2 regions of the Pseudarthrobacter sp. NPDC059871 genome follow, and region 1 is predicted to be linked to the other one. Evidence: riboswitches for the same ligand, from Rfam matches in the RefSeq annotation. Region 1 holds a riboswitch; the other holds the start of a gene.

Region 1 (7,644 bases):
CAACCGTCTCAGTGACAGCCGCGCCGGCAGCCGCGCTCACAGCTCGCCGCCGTTCGCTGCGGCGTATTCTGCGGCGGACAGCAGCGGGCCTTCCTCGGTGACGGACACCTTGAACAGCCAGCCGGCCCCGTACGGGTCGCTGTTGATAAGGGCGGGGTCGGACACCACGCCGTCGTTGATCTCGGTGACCTCTCCAGTGACGGGGGAGTAGAGATCCGAAACGGACTTGGTGGATTCCACCTCGCCGCAGGTTTCGCCGGCGGTCACGATGGAGCCAACCTCGGGCAGGTCCACGTACACGATGTCGCCCAGCGCATCGGCGGCGACGGCGGAGATACCGATCCCGGCAGGGCCGGACCCGTCAACAGCAATCCACTCATGCTCGGCGGAGTACTTCAGTTCAGCTGCAACTTTGCTCATTGTTTATTTCCTTTGGTTCGTGTTCGAAGAGTGAGCGGGCGTTGGGCAAATAGCCGCCACAAGTGAGCGGCCCCGCGGGCTTTAGCGGGTGCGCTTGTAGAACGGCAGTGCCACTACTTCGAAGCGTTCGGGCTTGCCGCGGAGATCAACGTCGACGAGGGTGCCAACTTCGGCGAATTCGACGTCGATGTAGGCCATTGCCACGGGGTAGCCGAGGGTGGGGGAGGGCTGGCCCGAGGTGACTTCGCCGATGAGGGAGCCGCCCTTGAGGACCGGGTAGTGGCCGCGGGCGGCGCGGCGCCCGGTGCCCTTGAGGCCCACGAGCTTCTGGCCCACGGTGGACCCGACGCCGGCGGCCTTGATAGCTGCCAGGGCCTCCTTGCCCACAAAGTCGCTTTCCTTGGCCAGGGCCACGACCGGCCCCAGCCCGGCGGCGTAGGCGTTGACGCGGCGGGAGAGTTCGTTGCCGTAGAGCGGCATGCCGGCTTCGAGGCGGAGCGAGTCGCGGGCGGCGAGGCCTGCAGGGATGAGGCCGGAACCTTCCCCGGCCGTGAGCAGGGCCTCCCACAGGGCGGCTGCCTCCAGGTTGCCGATGTAGATCTCGAAGCCGTCTTCGCCGGTGTAGCCGGTGCGGGCCACCAGCAGGTCCCGGACGGAGCCGTTGACCGTGACGCCCACCTCGACGGCGGCGTAGTACTTCAGCTCAGTCACCAGGGAGTGCTGGTCGGCCGGGACGAGCGCCAGCAGGATGGCCTCGGCGGCGGGGCCCTGGACGGCGATCAGGGAAGTCTCGGCGGAGGCGTCCTGCACGGTGACGTCGAAGCCGGCGGCGCGTTCCTGCAGGGCCTGGGCCACTACCTTGGCGTTGCCTGCGTTCGGGACTACCAGATATTTGGCTGTTCCGTCCGCAGCCGCGGGGAGGCGGTACGTGATCAGGTCATCGATGATGCCGCCGTCGGTGTCGCAGATCAGCGAGTACTTCGCCTTGCCCACCGCGATGGCTGACAGCTTGCCTGCCAGGGCGTAGTCCAGGAATGCTGCAGCTTCCGGGCCGGTGACCCACACTTCACCCATGTGGGAGAGGTCGAACAGGCCGGCAGCGTTGCGCACGGCGTGGTGCTCGGCGAGTTCGGAATCGTACTTGAGGGGCATCTGCCAGCCGCCGAAGTCGGTGAAGGAGGCGCCGGCTTTCTTGTGCTGCTCGTAGAGAGCGGTGTAATTCTCAGTCATGGGAAGTCCTTAGTTCTCGAAGTCGGAAAGCGGAGGGCAGGAGCAGACCAGGTTGCGGTCGCCGGCTGCGCCGTCGATGCGTCCCACGGGCGGGAAGTACTTGTCCTGCCGCAGGGAAGCGACGGGGAACGCGGCCTGCTCTCGCGGGTAGGCACGGTCCCATTCGGAGCTGACGACGGCGGACGCCGTGTGCGGTGCGTTGCGCACCGGCGATGCCTCCAGGGAGAAGTCGCCCGCTGCTACCTGCTCGATCTCGGCGTGGATGGTGGTCATCGCGTCGATGAAGCGGTCGATCTCGGCGAGGTCCTCGGACTCGGTGGGCTCCACCATCAGGGTCCCGGCCACCGGGAAGGCCAGGGTGGGGGCGTGGAAGCCGAAGTCGATCAGGCGCTTGGCCACGTCCTCAGCAGTGACGCCGGTGCGGGCGGTGAGTTCGCGCAGGTCCAGGATGCACTCGTGGGCCACGAGCCCGCCTTCGCCGGTGTAGAGCACCGGGTAGAACTCGTTCAGCCGGGCAGCGACATAGTTCGCGGCCAGCAGCGCGGACTTGGTGGCCTCGGTCAGTCCCGTACCGCCCATCAGCTTCACGTACGCCCAGGAGATCGGCAGCACACCGGCAGAGCCGAACCGGGACGCCGAAATCGCCACGCCGTGGCCCTCCTCATGCGCGGCTTTGTTCGCATCGCCCGGCATGAACGGCGCCAGGTGAGCCTTGGCCGCGACCGGGCCGACGCCGGGCCCGCCGCCGCCGTGCGGGATACAGAACGTCTTGTGCAGGTTCAGGTGCGAGACGTCGCCGCCGAACTTGCCCGGCTGCGCCAGGCCCACCAGGGCGTTGAGGTTGGCGCCGTCCACGTACACCTGTCCGCCTGCGGCGTGGACCGCGTCGCAGACTTCGGTGACGTCGCCGTCGTAGACGCCGTGGGTGGACGGGTAGGTGATCATGATGCAGGACAGGGCGTCCCGGTTCGCCTCGATCTTGGCGGACAGGTCGGCGTGGTCGATGGTGCCGTCCGGGGCGGTGGCGACCACCACCACCTTCATGCCGGCCAGGACTGCGGAGGCGGCGTTGGTGCCGTGCGCCGAAGCGGGGATCAGGCAGACGTTGCGCTGCTGATCACCCCGGGAGTGGTGGTAGCCCCGGATCGCCAGCAGGCCGGCGAGTTCGCCCTGGGAACCGGCGTTGGGCTGGATGGACACCTGGTCGTACCCGGTGATTTCGGTCAGGTCAGCCTCGAGGCCGGTGATCAGCTCACGCCAGCCCTCGGTCTGGGAATCCGGGGCGAACGGGTGGATGGAGGCGAACTCCGGCCAGGAAATGGCCTCCATCTCGGCGGTGGCGTTCAGCTTCATGGTGCACGACCCCAGCGGGATCATGGTGCGGTCCAGGGCCAGGTCGCGGTCCGAGAGTTTGCGGATGTAACGCAGCAGCTGGGTTTCGGACCGGTGCGTGTTGAAGACCGGGTGCTCCAGGTAACCGGAGGTGCGCAGCACGGAGTCGTGCAGCTCGAAACCCTGGGCGTCGCCTACCGGGCCGGCACCAAAGGCGACGGCCACCGCGGACAGCGTTGCCGCCGTCGTGGTCTCATCGATGGAAATGCCCACCGTGTCAGCGTTGACGAAGCGAAGGTTGATGCCGCGCGCTTCGGCGGCGTTGATGACCTTGGCGGCCTTGCCCGGCACGCGCACGGTGAGGGTGTCGAAGAAGGAGTCGGTGACCAGTTCGCGGCCCATGGCGGTGAGCGCCGTGGCCAGGATCCTGGCGTTCTGGTGGGCGGTTTCTGCGATGGCCTTCAGTCCGTCCGGGCCGTGGTAAACGGCGTAGAAAGAGGACACGATGGCCAGCAGCGCCTGGGCGGTGCAGATGTTGGACGTGGCCTTCTCACGGCGGATGTGCTGCTCGCGGGTCTGCAGGGCCAGGCGGTAGGCGGGAGCGCCCGCGTTGTCCTTGGAGACACCCACGATCCTGCCGGGGAGGGTGCGTTCCATGCCCTTCTGCACAGCCATGTAAGCCGCGTGCGGACCGCCGAAGAACAGCGGCACGCCGAAACGCTGGGTGGAGCCGACGGCGATGTCCGCACCCTGCTCGCCCGGAGGAGTGATCAGCGTCAGCGCGAGCAGGTCAGCGGCCACTGTGACCAGCGCACCGCGCTCCTTGGCCTCGGCGATAACGGCGCTCTGGTCCCACACCCGGCCGGACACGCCCGGCTGCTGGAGCACGATGCCGTTGATGGCACCTTCAGGCAGGCCTGCGGAGAGGTCAGCAACCTCCACCTCGAAGCCGAGCGCTTCGGCGCGGCCCAGCACGATGGCGATGGTCTGCGGGAGACAGTCGGCATCAAGGACTGTCTTGCCGTCCTTGGCGTCCTTATTTTTGTTCGCCCGGCGCATCAGCAGCACAGCCTCGGCCACGGCAGTGGCTTCATCGAGGAGTGATGCATTGGCCACGGGAAGGGCGGTGAGGTCCTGGACCATGGTCTGGAAGTTCAGCAGCGCCTCCAGCCGGCCCTGCGAGATCTCGGGCTGGTACGGCGTGTAGGCGGTGTACCAGGCCGGCGCCTCAAGGATGTTGCGGCGGATCACGGCCGGGGTGATGGTGTCGTAGTAGCCCTGGCCGATCATCTGCACGGCGGTCTTGTTCTTGCCCGCCAGCCGGCGCAGCTCGGTCAGGACCTCAACCTCGCTGAGGGCGTCCTGCAGCTTCAGTGCCGTTTCCTGGCGGATCGATGCCGGAACAGCCACGTCCACCAGGCCGTCAACGCTGTCGTAGCCCACTGCCTTGAGCATGGTGTCGACGTCGGCCTGCCGGCGCGCGCCGATATGGCGGTCAACGAACGAGGTTGGAAGGGATTGAATCGTCATGAGGAACTCCAGGTCTGGCCGGCCAGGGTGGCACGGCATGGGATGGGTTCCTCCCCGCTCTGTATTGGACCTGAGAGATTCCGCGGAACCCTGCGTGGCGGGTTCGCTTGCACCGTCGGTGAACCTGGCCGAAACCGGGTTACTTTCCAGAGTTGCCTCGCCGTGACGGTACGGGGGCCTGAGAGATTCCTGGGGAGGATTTGCTCCTACGGCGCCTGCCCGGTGGTGCCGGGAGGACTCTCCCGTCACAGCTCGAAAGGCTATTCAACTGTGGGTGATTCGCCTCACACCGTACAGGTTGGTTGAAAGGAAAACAAATCCGATTGTCACACGATGGGCGGCAGCCGCCTTGTTGCGGCGGCGGAAAAATGGGGTTTGACATTCGATCGTGACCCGCACCACACTGGGTCCGGTGATCAGCACCGTGTCCGGCTGGCTCAGCTCATCGGAGCAGCCCGGGCCAACGTTGCCCCGGAAGGGTGTGGCCGCTGAGCACACCTAATTGAACATGCCTTCGACCTGCGGCGGGAGAGTCCTGCCGGGTACATTTAGCAGGCGCCGTAGGAGCAAACCCTCCCCAGGAAACTCTCAGGCCCATGTACCGCCGCGGACAGGCAACTCTGGAAAGCAGCCGGACCCGTTCCGGCTCACCGGCGGTGCAAGCGGCTTGGGCCGTGGAAACTCTCAGGTTCACTACAGAGCGGGGAGGAACCCAACTTCTGCGGCACCCAAAATGCCGCTTTATCGATGGAGTTCCCCATGGCGATTCATCCCCCCACGTCCAACGGCGAGCCGCCCCGCAATAACCCTCCTGCGGGCAGCGCCGCCCGCAGCGAGCCTCCCCACCTGGAGCGGCAGCTCACCAACCGGCACATCCAGCTCATTGCCATTGGCGGTGCCATCGGCACCGGCCTCTTCATGGGCTCCGGCAAGACCATCTCCGCGGCCGGCCCGTCCGTGATCTTCGTGTACATGATCATCGGGTTCATGCTCTTCTTCGTCATGCGCGCCATGGGCGAATTGCTCCTGAGCAACCTGAACTACAAGTCCTTCAGCGACTTCGCGGCCGACCTCCTGGGGCCGTGGGCAGGGTTCTTCACCGGCTGGACGTACTGGTTCTGCTGGGTGATTACCGGCATCGCTGACGTCATCGCCATTGCGGGCTACTCCAAGGAACTCTGGCCCGGACTGCCGCTCTGGATCCCGGGGCTTGCCACCGTGGCCATCCTGCTGCTGCTGAACCTCGCCACCGTCAAGGCCTTCGGCGAGACCGAATTCTGGTTCGCCCTCATCAAGATCATTGCCATCGCGGCGCTGATCATCGTGGGCCTCTTCATGATCTTCACCGGATTCCAGAGCGACGCCGGAACCGCCAGCTTCACCAACCTCTGGAGCCACGGCGGATTCTTCCCCAATGAGTTCATGGGCTTCGTGGCCGGCTTCCAGATCGCCGTGTTCGCCTTCGTCGGCATCGAACTGGTGGGCACCACTGCCGCCGAAGCCAAGAACCCGGAGCGGACGCTGCCCAAGGCCATTAACGCCATTCCCGTGCGTGTACTGCTCTTCTACGTGGGCGCCCTGATCATCCTCATGGCCGTCACCCCGTGGACCCAGTTCGCGGCCGGCCACAGCCCCTTCATCGGCATGTTCTCGCTCGCCGGGCTGGGCGCTGCAGCCACAGTGGTCAACCTGGTGGTCCTGACCTCCGCCATGTCCTCGGCCAACTCCGGCATCTACTCCACCTCGCGCATGGTGTTCGGCCTCGCGCAGGAGGGTGACGCCCCGGGCATCTTCAGCCGGCTGTCCTCGAGGAAGGTGCCCAGCAACGCGCTGTTCCTCTCCTGCGTACTGCTGCTCTCCGGCGTCGTGCTCATGTACGCCGGCCAGGACGTTGGCAAGGCATTCGAGATGGTGACCACCGTCTCTGCCGTCTGCTTCATCTTTGTCTGGTCGGTCATCCTGGCCAGCTACATCGCCTTCCGCAAGCGCCGCCCGCATCTGCATGACGCATCGAAGTTCAAGATGCCCGGCGGCATCCCCGTGGTGTGGGTGGTTTACGCGTTCTTCGCGTTCGTCCTCTGGGCCCTGACCACCCAGCCGGACACCCTGGCGGCCCTGCTGGTGACCCCCATCTGGTTCCTCGTCCTCGGCGTGGCCTGGGCCATCCTCCGCCGCCGTCCAGCCCACCTTGCCCGCTTCGAGGTCTTCCGCGCCGAGCTGCGCGCCGATGAACAGGCGGCGGCCGGCGGCCTGGACCGTGAAAAGTCCGCCCAGGAGGAAACTGCCCGGGGCTCCCGCTCCTAGGCTTCTTCGCGAATCCGGACCCTCAAGGTACGGATCAGCGAATAAGCTCCTGATTGCAACGCTGCGGCGGGACCCACGCCGGGTCCCGCCGCAGTGCTGTCTGGACGGCGAGATGCAGGGGCGCCGTCGTCGAAGTTCAGCATGCTTAGTGTTTCTGCATCTAGGATGGAGAAGCACGGCAGCCACCCGCTGCAGCTCGACGTGAAACGAAGGTGACCATGGCTAAGCGCAGCAACCCAGCAGTACGGATCGCCCAGGAAACTGCCCACAACGCAGTCTTCGACAAGGACGGCAAGCCCAAGCCCGGAGTCCACAACATGCTCCTCAAAGCCGTGGAGATCCAGCGCCCGCTGGTGCTGGCCTATATCCGCCGGCTGCAGAAGAAGCACCCCCGGGCCACGGCAGCCCAGCTGGCCGGCATCCTGGAGCGCGACTACCTCCGTGCCGTCACCGGCGGCGGCGCAATCGTGGGGGCCACCGCCGTCGTTCCCGGAGTGGGGACCGTCGCGTCGCTGGGACTCTCGGCGGCCGCCACAGTGGGCTTCCTCGAAGCAACCGCCCTGTACGCCACCTCCCTCGCAGAACTCCACGGCATCCGCCTGACCAACCCGGAGAAGGCCAGCACCATGGTCATGGCCATCATGCTGGGCGAGGAAGGCACGGCCCTGCTGGGCACCCTCAGCGGACAAATAGCCGGCAACGGCGCTGGAGCCACCAAGCAGTGGGGCAGCGTGCTCTCCAAGTCGATGCCGATGCCGGGCTTCAGCACCATCCGTAACCGCATCCAGAGGGCCTTCCTCAAGAACCTCCTCAAACGCCAGGGGACCG
Region 2 (7,644 bases), on a different contig from region 1:
GTACTGTGCAGTCGTCTTTACTCCGGGACCACCAGTGCCGGGGTGTCTTTCCGGAGCGTTTCGCCGCGGAAGAAGGCTGGGCGTACCCGGGCCATGATCAGCATGAACACCGCGCCGAGCGCCAGGATGCCGACGCCGAGGATGAACACCAGTCCCACACCGAAGATCTCGGAACCGCTGCCGAACTCGGGTGCCAGGCTGTCTACGGCGGTCTGGAAGAACACGACGAACAGGCCCACGCCGCCCAGCACCGGGCACAGCAGCCGCAACACGAAATGGCGGACGCTGGTGAAGAGGCTGTGCCGGAAGTACCAGGCGCAGGCGAGGGCCGTCAGTCCGTAGTAGAAGCAGATCATCAGGCCCAGGGCCAGGATGGTGTCATTGAGGACGTTCTCGCTGACCACATGCATCACGGCGTAGAACCCCGCGGACATGACGCCGGCAGCGATGGTGGCGAAGCCCGGCGTCGCGAATTTCCGGCTGACCCGGCTGAAGGGTTCAGGAAGGGCCCCATAGTGGGCCATCGCCAGGAGGCTGCGGGACGGGGACATGAACGTGGACTGCAGGGACGCGGCCGAGCTGGAGAGCACTGCGAGGGACATCAGGATGGCGAAGGGGCCCATGATGGGGGAGGCCAGCGCGGTGAAGATGTTCTCGTGATTCTCTGCGTTGTTAAGCCCGTTGCCGGTATCGCCGACGCCGGCGAACATCATGGTGGCGATGCTCACCAGCAGGTAGATGGCCAGGACAATGACGGCCGTCAGGGTGCCGGCCACGCCGGCCGTTTTCTTGCCGTTGGCTGTTTCCTCGTTCACGGTGAGGCAGACGTCCCAGCCCCAGTACACGAAGATGGAGAGGGATATTCCAGCGGCCACCTGGCCGAAGGTCTCTATCCTGGTGACGTCGAACCATTCCCAGCTGAAGGGGATGGCGGTCTCCGAGGTGGACCAGTTGGCGAAGGCCATCGCGACGAACAGGCCAAGCACCAGCAGCTGGAATCCCACCAGGCCGTACTGCACCACCTTGGTGGTGTGCAGGCCGCGGTAGCTGACCCAGACGGCGAGGGCGACGAACACCAGGCAGGTCAGGACGTTCAGGGCCTTGTTGTCGGCCAGGTCCGCCAGTTCCGGTGAGCCCGTGAGCTGGGACAGGAAGAGGTAGAAGAAATCGACGGCGACGCCGGCGAGGTTGGACAGCACTATGATGTTGGCCGCCAGGAGCCCCCATCCGCCCATCCAGCCGACCCAGGGGCCGAACGCTTTGCTGACCCAGGTAAAGGTGGTGCCGCTGTCCGGTGAATCGGCGTTGAGTTCCCGGTAGGCCAGCGAGACCAGGATCATGGGAATGAAACCGATCAGGAAAATCACGGGCAGCTGGAGTCCGGCTTCATTGACGGTGGGTCCCAGTGCGCTGGTCAGGGTGTAGGCGGGGGCAATCGTGGAAATTCCCAGGACGACGACGGCGAGGAGCCCCAGTTGCCCGCCTTTCAGGCCCTTGGCGGTAATGTCGCCGCTGCCGGGCAATTGCTGGCCCCGCGCGGTGGTGGAGCTGGTGCGGAGTGCTTCTGTCATGGCACCGCTTTCTGGAAGCTTATGACCGGGGTCACTATATGAATGGCGTTCATTTAGTATGGAGGTGTGACGGCCGTCGCGCAAGAGTAAATATGAATCACGTTCGTTTATGACTGCGCAGCAAAATTAGTAAGCTCACTGAGAAATATCTGCTCCGACCCATGCCGGGTGGCGCGGGCGCTGATAGTTTCGAAGTTACTGGACCAATCGAGGAGGACTCCCATGAAAGCTTCACCGACCCTGACCAACAACCTGCAGGCCGTTCTCGCCGACCTGATCGAGCTGCACATCCAGGGCAAGCAGGCGCACTGGAACATTGTGGGCACCAACTTCCGGGACCTCCACCTGCAGCTGGATGAAATCGTGGACGCCGCCCGCCAGTTCGCCGATGACACCGCCGAACGCATGCGTGCCCTCCATGCCCTGCCTGACGGCCGCAGCTCCACCGTGTCGAAGTCGACCGCCCTGGCGGAGTTTCCTGAAGGCCTGATCAGCACCAAGGACGCCATTGAGCGGATCGTTGCAGCCATGGAGGCTGCGGTGGGCACCATGCGCAAGGTCCATGACGAGGTGGATGAGGAAGATCCCACCAGCGCCGACCTGCTGCACGAATTCATCGCCAAGCTGGAGCAGTTCGCCTGGATGGTGAACGCCGAGACGCTCAAGCCGACAGCCAGCGTCACCGCCCCTGACGAAAAGTAGGAGCGGGCTGCCATTGCAGTACGCATAAGGCGCCCGGTACCGGAGGTTGAACTCCGGCGCCGGGCGCCTTTGCCGTTGAGGCCTATGCGCTGACACGAGCCGCGATGCTGCTACGAGGCCTTGGGCACCTTGCGAAGTACGACGGCGGCACAGGCTGCCGCTGTTGCCATCAGGACCAGCCCAATCGCCGCGGTCACATGCACGCCGGAATCGAAGGCGGCAGCCGCGGACTGGCGGACGGTATCGGCCAGCGGGGCCGGAAGTGCGGCCGCGAGGTCCATGGCGCCTGCCAGTGTTTCGCCGGCGCTGTGGCGGGCCGCTTCCGTGGCGGTGCTGTCCACGGCTGCCGGGAGGTGCAGGTTGTGCTGGTAGGAAGCCGTGAGGATGGAGCCCAGTACGGCCGTCCCCAGCAGCGCCCCCACCTCATACCCGGTCTCCGAGATGGCGGCCGCGGCACCTGACTTGTGTGCCGGCGCCGCACCGAGGATGAGGTCGTTGGAGATGGTTTCAGCCGTCCCCACGCCCAGCGCAAGGATCAGCAACGCTGCCAGCAGCAGTGTGGGCCCGCCGTCGTGGTTCCCGAACGTCACCAGGCTGTATCCTGCGGCGCTGAACGCCAGGCCCGCGCCAACCACGAAGCCGGGGCGCACCTTCCGGACCAGCGGCACCACCACCAGTCCTGCCACCACCGTGGCAATCAGGGCGGGGATCATGGCGACGCCTGCCGCGGACGGCGACATTCCTTCAAGCAGCTGCAGGTGCTGGGCCAGGAAAAGGATGAATCCGTTGAAGGAAAACAGGGCCAGGACGTTTGCGGTGATGGCCATGCTGAACACCCGGTTGCGGAAGAGGGACATGTCCAGCAGGGGGTGCGGCAGCCGGAGCTGCCGGCGGACAAAGACCACTGCCATGGCCAGGCCGAAGGCCATGGCACCAAGGCCGGTGCCGGACAATCCTTCCGTAGCAACTTCCTTGATGCCGTAGACCAGCGGCACCATCACCAGCAGGGACAGGGCGATGCTGGGAATGTCCACCTTCCCCGGTTCCGGATTCTTCGATTCCGGGATCAGCGCCGGACCCAGGGCGATCAGCGGCAACATGAGCGGCACTGCCACCAGGAAGACTGCGCCCCACCAGTAGTGCTCCACCAGCCAGCCGCCGAAGATCGGACCCAGGGCGGCCCCGCCGGAGAACCCGGCGGCCCAGATGGCCACGGCCAACCGGCGGCGGTTGGGCTCCGCAAAGATGTTGCGGATGAGCGAGAGGGTGGAGGGCATCAGCATGGCGCCAAAGAAGCCAAGGGCGGCTCGTCCCGCGATCAGCCATTCCGCCGTTGGCGCGAACGCCGTGGCGGCCGAGAGCGCCGCAAAGCCCAGGCTGCCGGTGAGGAGCAGCCGCCGCCGGCCGATCCTGTCGCCGAGGCTGCCCATGCACACCAGCAGCCCCGCCAGGACCAGGGGGTAGGCGTCCACGATCCAGAGCAGCTGCACCCCGGAAGGGTTCAGGGACTGGGCGATCGCGGGCAGGGCGAACGTCAGTGCCGTGTTGTCCACGGCCACCAGCAGTACGGGGAACATCAGCAGCGCGAGGGCCAGCCAGTCGCGCCAGGGTGCCCGTGGAGCAGTGGGTCCCTGGAGCTGGGGTTCGGCGGGGTGCGTCGAGGTGGTCATGGACTAACTATACCGTCCAGACGGTACAGTTTAGAACCGGGGTTGAGTTGAGCCTCCGGCACCCTGGGAGGGCATGATGGATGGCATGCCCCGAAAGCCAGTCGCCCGCGAAGCTGTCCTTGACTCCTTCGCCACCCTGCTGATTGAGGTGGGGGAGCGCGCCGCCACCCTGGACGCCGTAGCCCGCAAGGCCGGCGTTTCCAAGGGCGGTCTCCTCTACCACTTTCCAAACAAGGAAGCCCTGATTCAGGCGCTCCTGGACCAGTTGGACGCGTTCGCCGGAGAAGACGCCGATGCCATGGCCGCCGCCCCGGAAGGCGCGGCAGCCTACTTCATCAGGTCCTCGGTGTGGGGAGACACTCCCTTGGACCGGGCCATCGTCGCCGCCACCAGGCTGGCGGAGGTGGCGCATGAAGAAACCCGCCGACGTTTCGCTGCGATCCAGCAGCGGTGGCTCGACGAAATCGCCGCCGACGTGGGGCCGGCCCTGGCCAAGGCCGTGCTGTATATGGGGGACGGCCTCTACTTCAACGCCATGCTCTCCGTTGGCCCGGTCCCCGAAGGCGGCGCAGCCGCAGATGTGGACGAATTGCTGGCAGCACTGGAGCGGCTCCGGCGGTAGCAGGACATTTGCCCCGGGAGCCGTGGCGTAGGAGAATTAAGTGTTGTGGGAGCTATCACCTGACGGCCCCGCGAACACATCCAATTGAATAGCCTTTGATCTGCGGCGGGAGAGTCCTGCCACAACGTTCGGCAGGCGCCGTAGGAGCAAATCCTCCCCAGGAATCTCGCAGGCCCCTGTACCGCCGCGGCGAGGCACCTCTGGAAAGCAGCAGGCCGTCCAGGCACCCGTGATCGGCTGCCGGACCGTTGTGCTCACCGACGGTGCAAGCGGGTCCTGTCCATGCAGGCGCCGTGGAAACTCTCAGGTCCAATACAGAGCGGGGAGGGACCCGAATCGCTGTGGCGTACCCTGCGCCGCCTGAGTATCTGGAGTTCCCCCGTGACGGTTAGTTCAACCTCCACCACTTTCGTCGACCGCCACATCGGCGCCCGGCGCCAGGACCACGTCGACACCATGCTTAAGGCTGTCGGCTACGACAGCGTTGACTCCCTGGTCGATACCGCCGTTCCCCAGGTCATCCGCCAGGAAACGGCACTGAAGCTGCAGGACGCCCTCAGCGAGGTTGAGGTCCTGACCGAGCTGCGCCGGCTGGCGGGCAAGAACAAGACCGCCGTGCAGATGATCGGCCAGGGCTACTACGACACCATCACCCCCGCCGTGATCCGCCGCAACATCCTTGAGGCACCGGCCTGGTACACCGCCTACACGCCCTACCAGCCCGAGATCTCCCAGGGCCGGCTGGAGGCCCTGCTGAACTTCCAGACCATGGTCCAGGACCTGGTGGGCCTGCCGATTGCCAACGCGTCCCTGCTGGACGAAGCGACGGCGGTGGCCGAGGCAGTCCTGCTGATGCGCCGAGCGAACAAGGCCAAGCCTGCCGTGGACGGCAAGACGGTCCTGGACATCGACGTGCTGCCGCAGACCATTGCCATCGTCAAGGGCCGTGCTGAGGCGCTCGGCTTCGAGGTGGAGGTGGCCGACTTGTCCCAGGGGCTGCCTGACGGTGACATTAACGGCATCGTGCTCCAGCAGCCCGGCGCCTCGGGCCGCGTCTTCAACCAGGCAGATGCCATCGCCGCAGCCAAGGAACGCGGTGCGCTGGTCACAGTGGCCGCTGACCTCCTGGCGCTGACGCTGATCACTCCTCCGGGCGAGCAGGGCGCGGACATCGCCGTCGGCTCCACCCAGCGTTTCGGCGTGCCGCTGTTCTTCGGCGGCCCGCACGCCGCGTACATGGCCGTCCGCAAGGGGCTGGAGCGCTCGCTGCCGGGCCGCCTGGTGGGAGTCTCGAAGGACGACGCCGGAGTGCCCGCCTACCGCCTGGCCCTGCAGACCCGCGAGCAGCACATCCGCCGCGAGAAGGCCACGTCCAACATCTGCACCGCCCAGGCGCTGCTGGCCATCGTGTCCTCCATGTACGCCGTCTACCACGGCCCGGACGGGCTGAAAGCGATCGCGGAAACGGCGCACGCCCACGCCCGCACCCTGGCGGCGTCCCTCGCTGCCGCCGGAGTAGACGTGCTGCACACGAGCTTCTTCGACACCGTTACCGTTCGGGTTCCCGGCCGCGCTGCCGGCATTATTGCCGCTGCTGAGGTGCACGGCTATAACCTGCGCTCCATCGATGCGGACACGGTGGGCATTTCGCTTGATGAAACCACGACGGCGGCCGTCGTCGCCGAGGTTGCCGACGTCTTTGGCGCCTCCGTTGCCGGGAATTCCGTCGCCAACGACGGGAACTTCGCACTGGACGCCGGGGTGGAGCGGTCCTCCGGTTACCTGGAGCACCCGGTGTTCAACACGCACCGGTCCGAAACCCAGCTCCTGCGTTACATCCGCAAGCTCTCGGACCGTGACCTGGCGCTGGACCGCACTATGATCCCGCTGGGGTCCTGCACCATGAAGCTGAACGCCACGGCCGAGATGGAAGCCATCTCCTGGCCGGAGTTCGCCTCCATCCACCCGTTCGCCCCGGACTCCCAGACCGAGGGCTGGCGTGAGCTGATCACCGGGCTGGAAGCGGACCTCGCCACTATCACCGGCTACGACCAGGTGTCCATCCAGCCCAACGCGGGATCGCAGGGCGAACTCGCCGGCCTGCTGGCGATCCGCGGCTACCACCATTCCCGCGGCGATCAGCAGCGCAACGTCTGCCTGATCCCGGCCTCGGCGCACGGCACCAATGCCGCCTCCGCGGTGCTGGCCGGCATGAAGGTGGTGGTGGTTGCCACAGCTGCTGACGGGACCATCGACCACGCCGACCTGACGGCCAAGATCGAGGCGAACCGGGATGTCCTGTCCTGCATCATGATCACCTACCCGTCCACCCACGGTGTCTATGACGGTGATGTCCGCGAAGTCTGTGATGCTGTGCATGCTGCCGGCGGCCAGGTCTACATCGACGGCGCCAACCTTAACGCCTTGGTGGGGCTGGCCCAGCCGGGCCAGTTCGGCGGCGACGTCTCGCACCTGAACCTGCACAAGACCTTCTGCATCCCGCACGGCGGCGGCGGGCCCGGCGTCGGCCCGGTCGCGGCCAAGGCTCACCTGGCCCCCTTCATGCCGGGCGATGCGAATAAAGCCGCGCATGAGGAGGGCCACGGCGTGGCGATTTCCGCGTCCCGGTTCGGCTCTGCAGGGGTGCTGCCGATCTCCTGGGCGTACGTGAAGCTGATGGGCGGTGAGGGCCTGACCGAGGCCACCAAGTCCGCGCTGCTGGCCGCGAACTATGTCGCTGCCCGGCTGAACGAGTTCTTCCCGGTCCTGTACACCGGTGAGGGCGGCCTGGTGGCGCACGAGTGCATCCTTGACCTGCGCGAACTCACCGCCCGCACCGGCGTCACTGCTGAGGACGTGGCCAAGCGGCTGATCGACTTCGGCTTCCACGCCCCCACCCTTTCGTTCCCTGTCGCGGGCACGCTGATGGTGGAGCCCACCGAGTCCGAGGACCTCGCTGAGATCGACCGCTTCATCGAGGCCATGATCAGCATCCGCAAGGAAATCGACCAGGTGGCCAACGGCGACTTTGCCGTGGCTGATTCACCCCTGCGCCGCGCACCCCACACGGCCGCCGCCG

Evidence for each region. Region 1 has a riboswitch for glycine ahead of gcvP (aminomethyl-transferring glycine dehydrogenase). Riboswitches for the same ligand answer to the same signal wherever they lie in the genome.
Region 2: another riboswitch for glycine. It lies ahead of gcvP (aminomethyl-transferring glycine dehydrogenase); the one in region 1 lies ahead of gcvP (aminomethyl-transferring glycine dehydrogenase).

What each region holds. Positions count from the first base shown of each region.
Region 1 covers NZ_JBHWJV010000002.1:468,597-476,240, forward strand. The annotation lists gene glyA (serine hydroxymethyltransferase) at 1-40, opposite strand, end outside; gene gcvH (glycine cleavage system protein GcvH) at 37-420, opposite strand; gene gcvT (glycine cleavage system aminomethyltransferase GcvT) at 502-1,650, opposite strand; gene gcvP (aminomethyl-transferring glycine dehydrogenase) at 1,660-4,512, opposite strand; glycine riboswitch at 4,669-4,767, opposite strand; glycine riboswitch at 5,028-5,126, shown strand; gene cycA (D-serine/D-alanine/glycine transporter) at 5,272-6,816, shown strand; gene ACFV4R_RS04945 (hypothetical protein) at 7,035-7,644, shown strand, end outside.
Region 2 covers NZ_JBHWJV010000009.1:22,655-30,298, forward strand. The annotation lists gene ACFV4R_RS12975 (APC family permease) at 18-1,571, opposite strand; gene ACFV4R_RS12980 (Dps family protein) at 1,794-2,273, shown strand; gene ACFV4R_RS12985 (MFS transporter) at 2,384-3,943, opposite strand; gene ACFV4R_RS12990 (TetR/AcrR family transcriptional regulator) at 4,029-4,565, shown strand; glycine riboswitch at 4,662-4,759, shown strand; gene gcvP (aminomethyl-transferring glycine dehydrogenase) at 4,947-7,644, shown strand, end outside.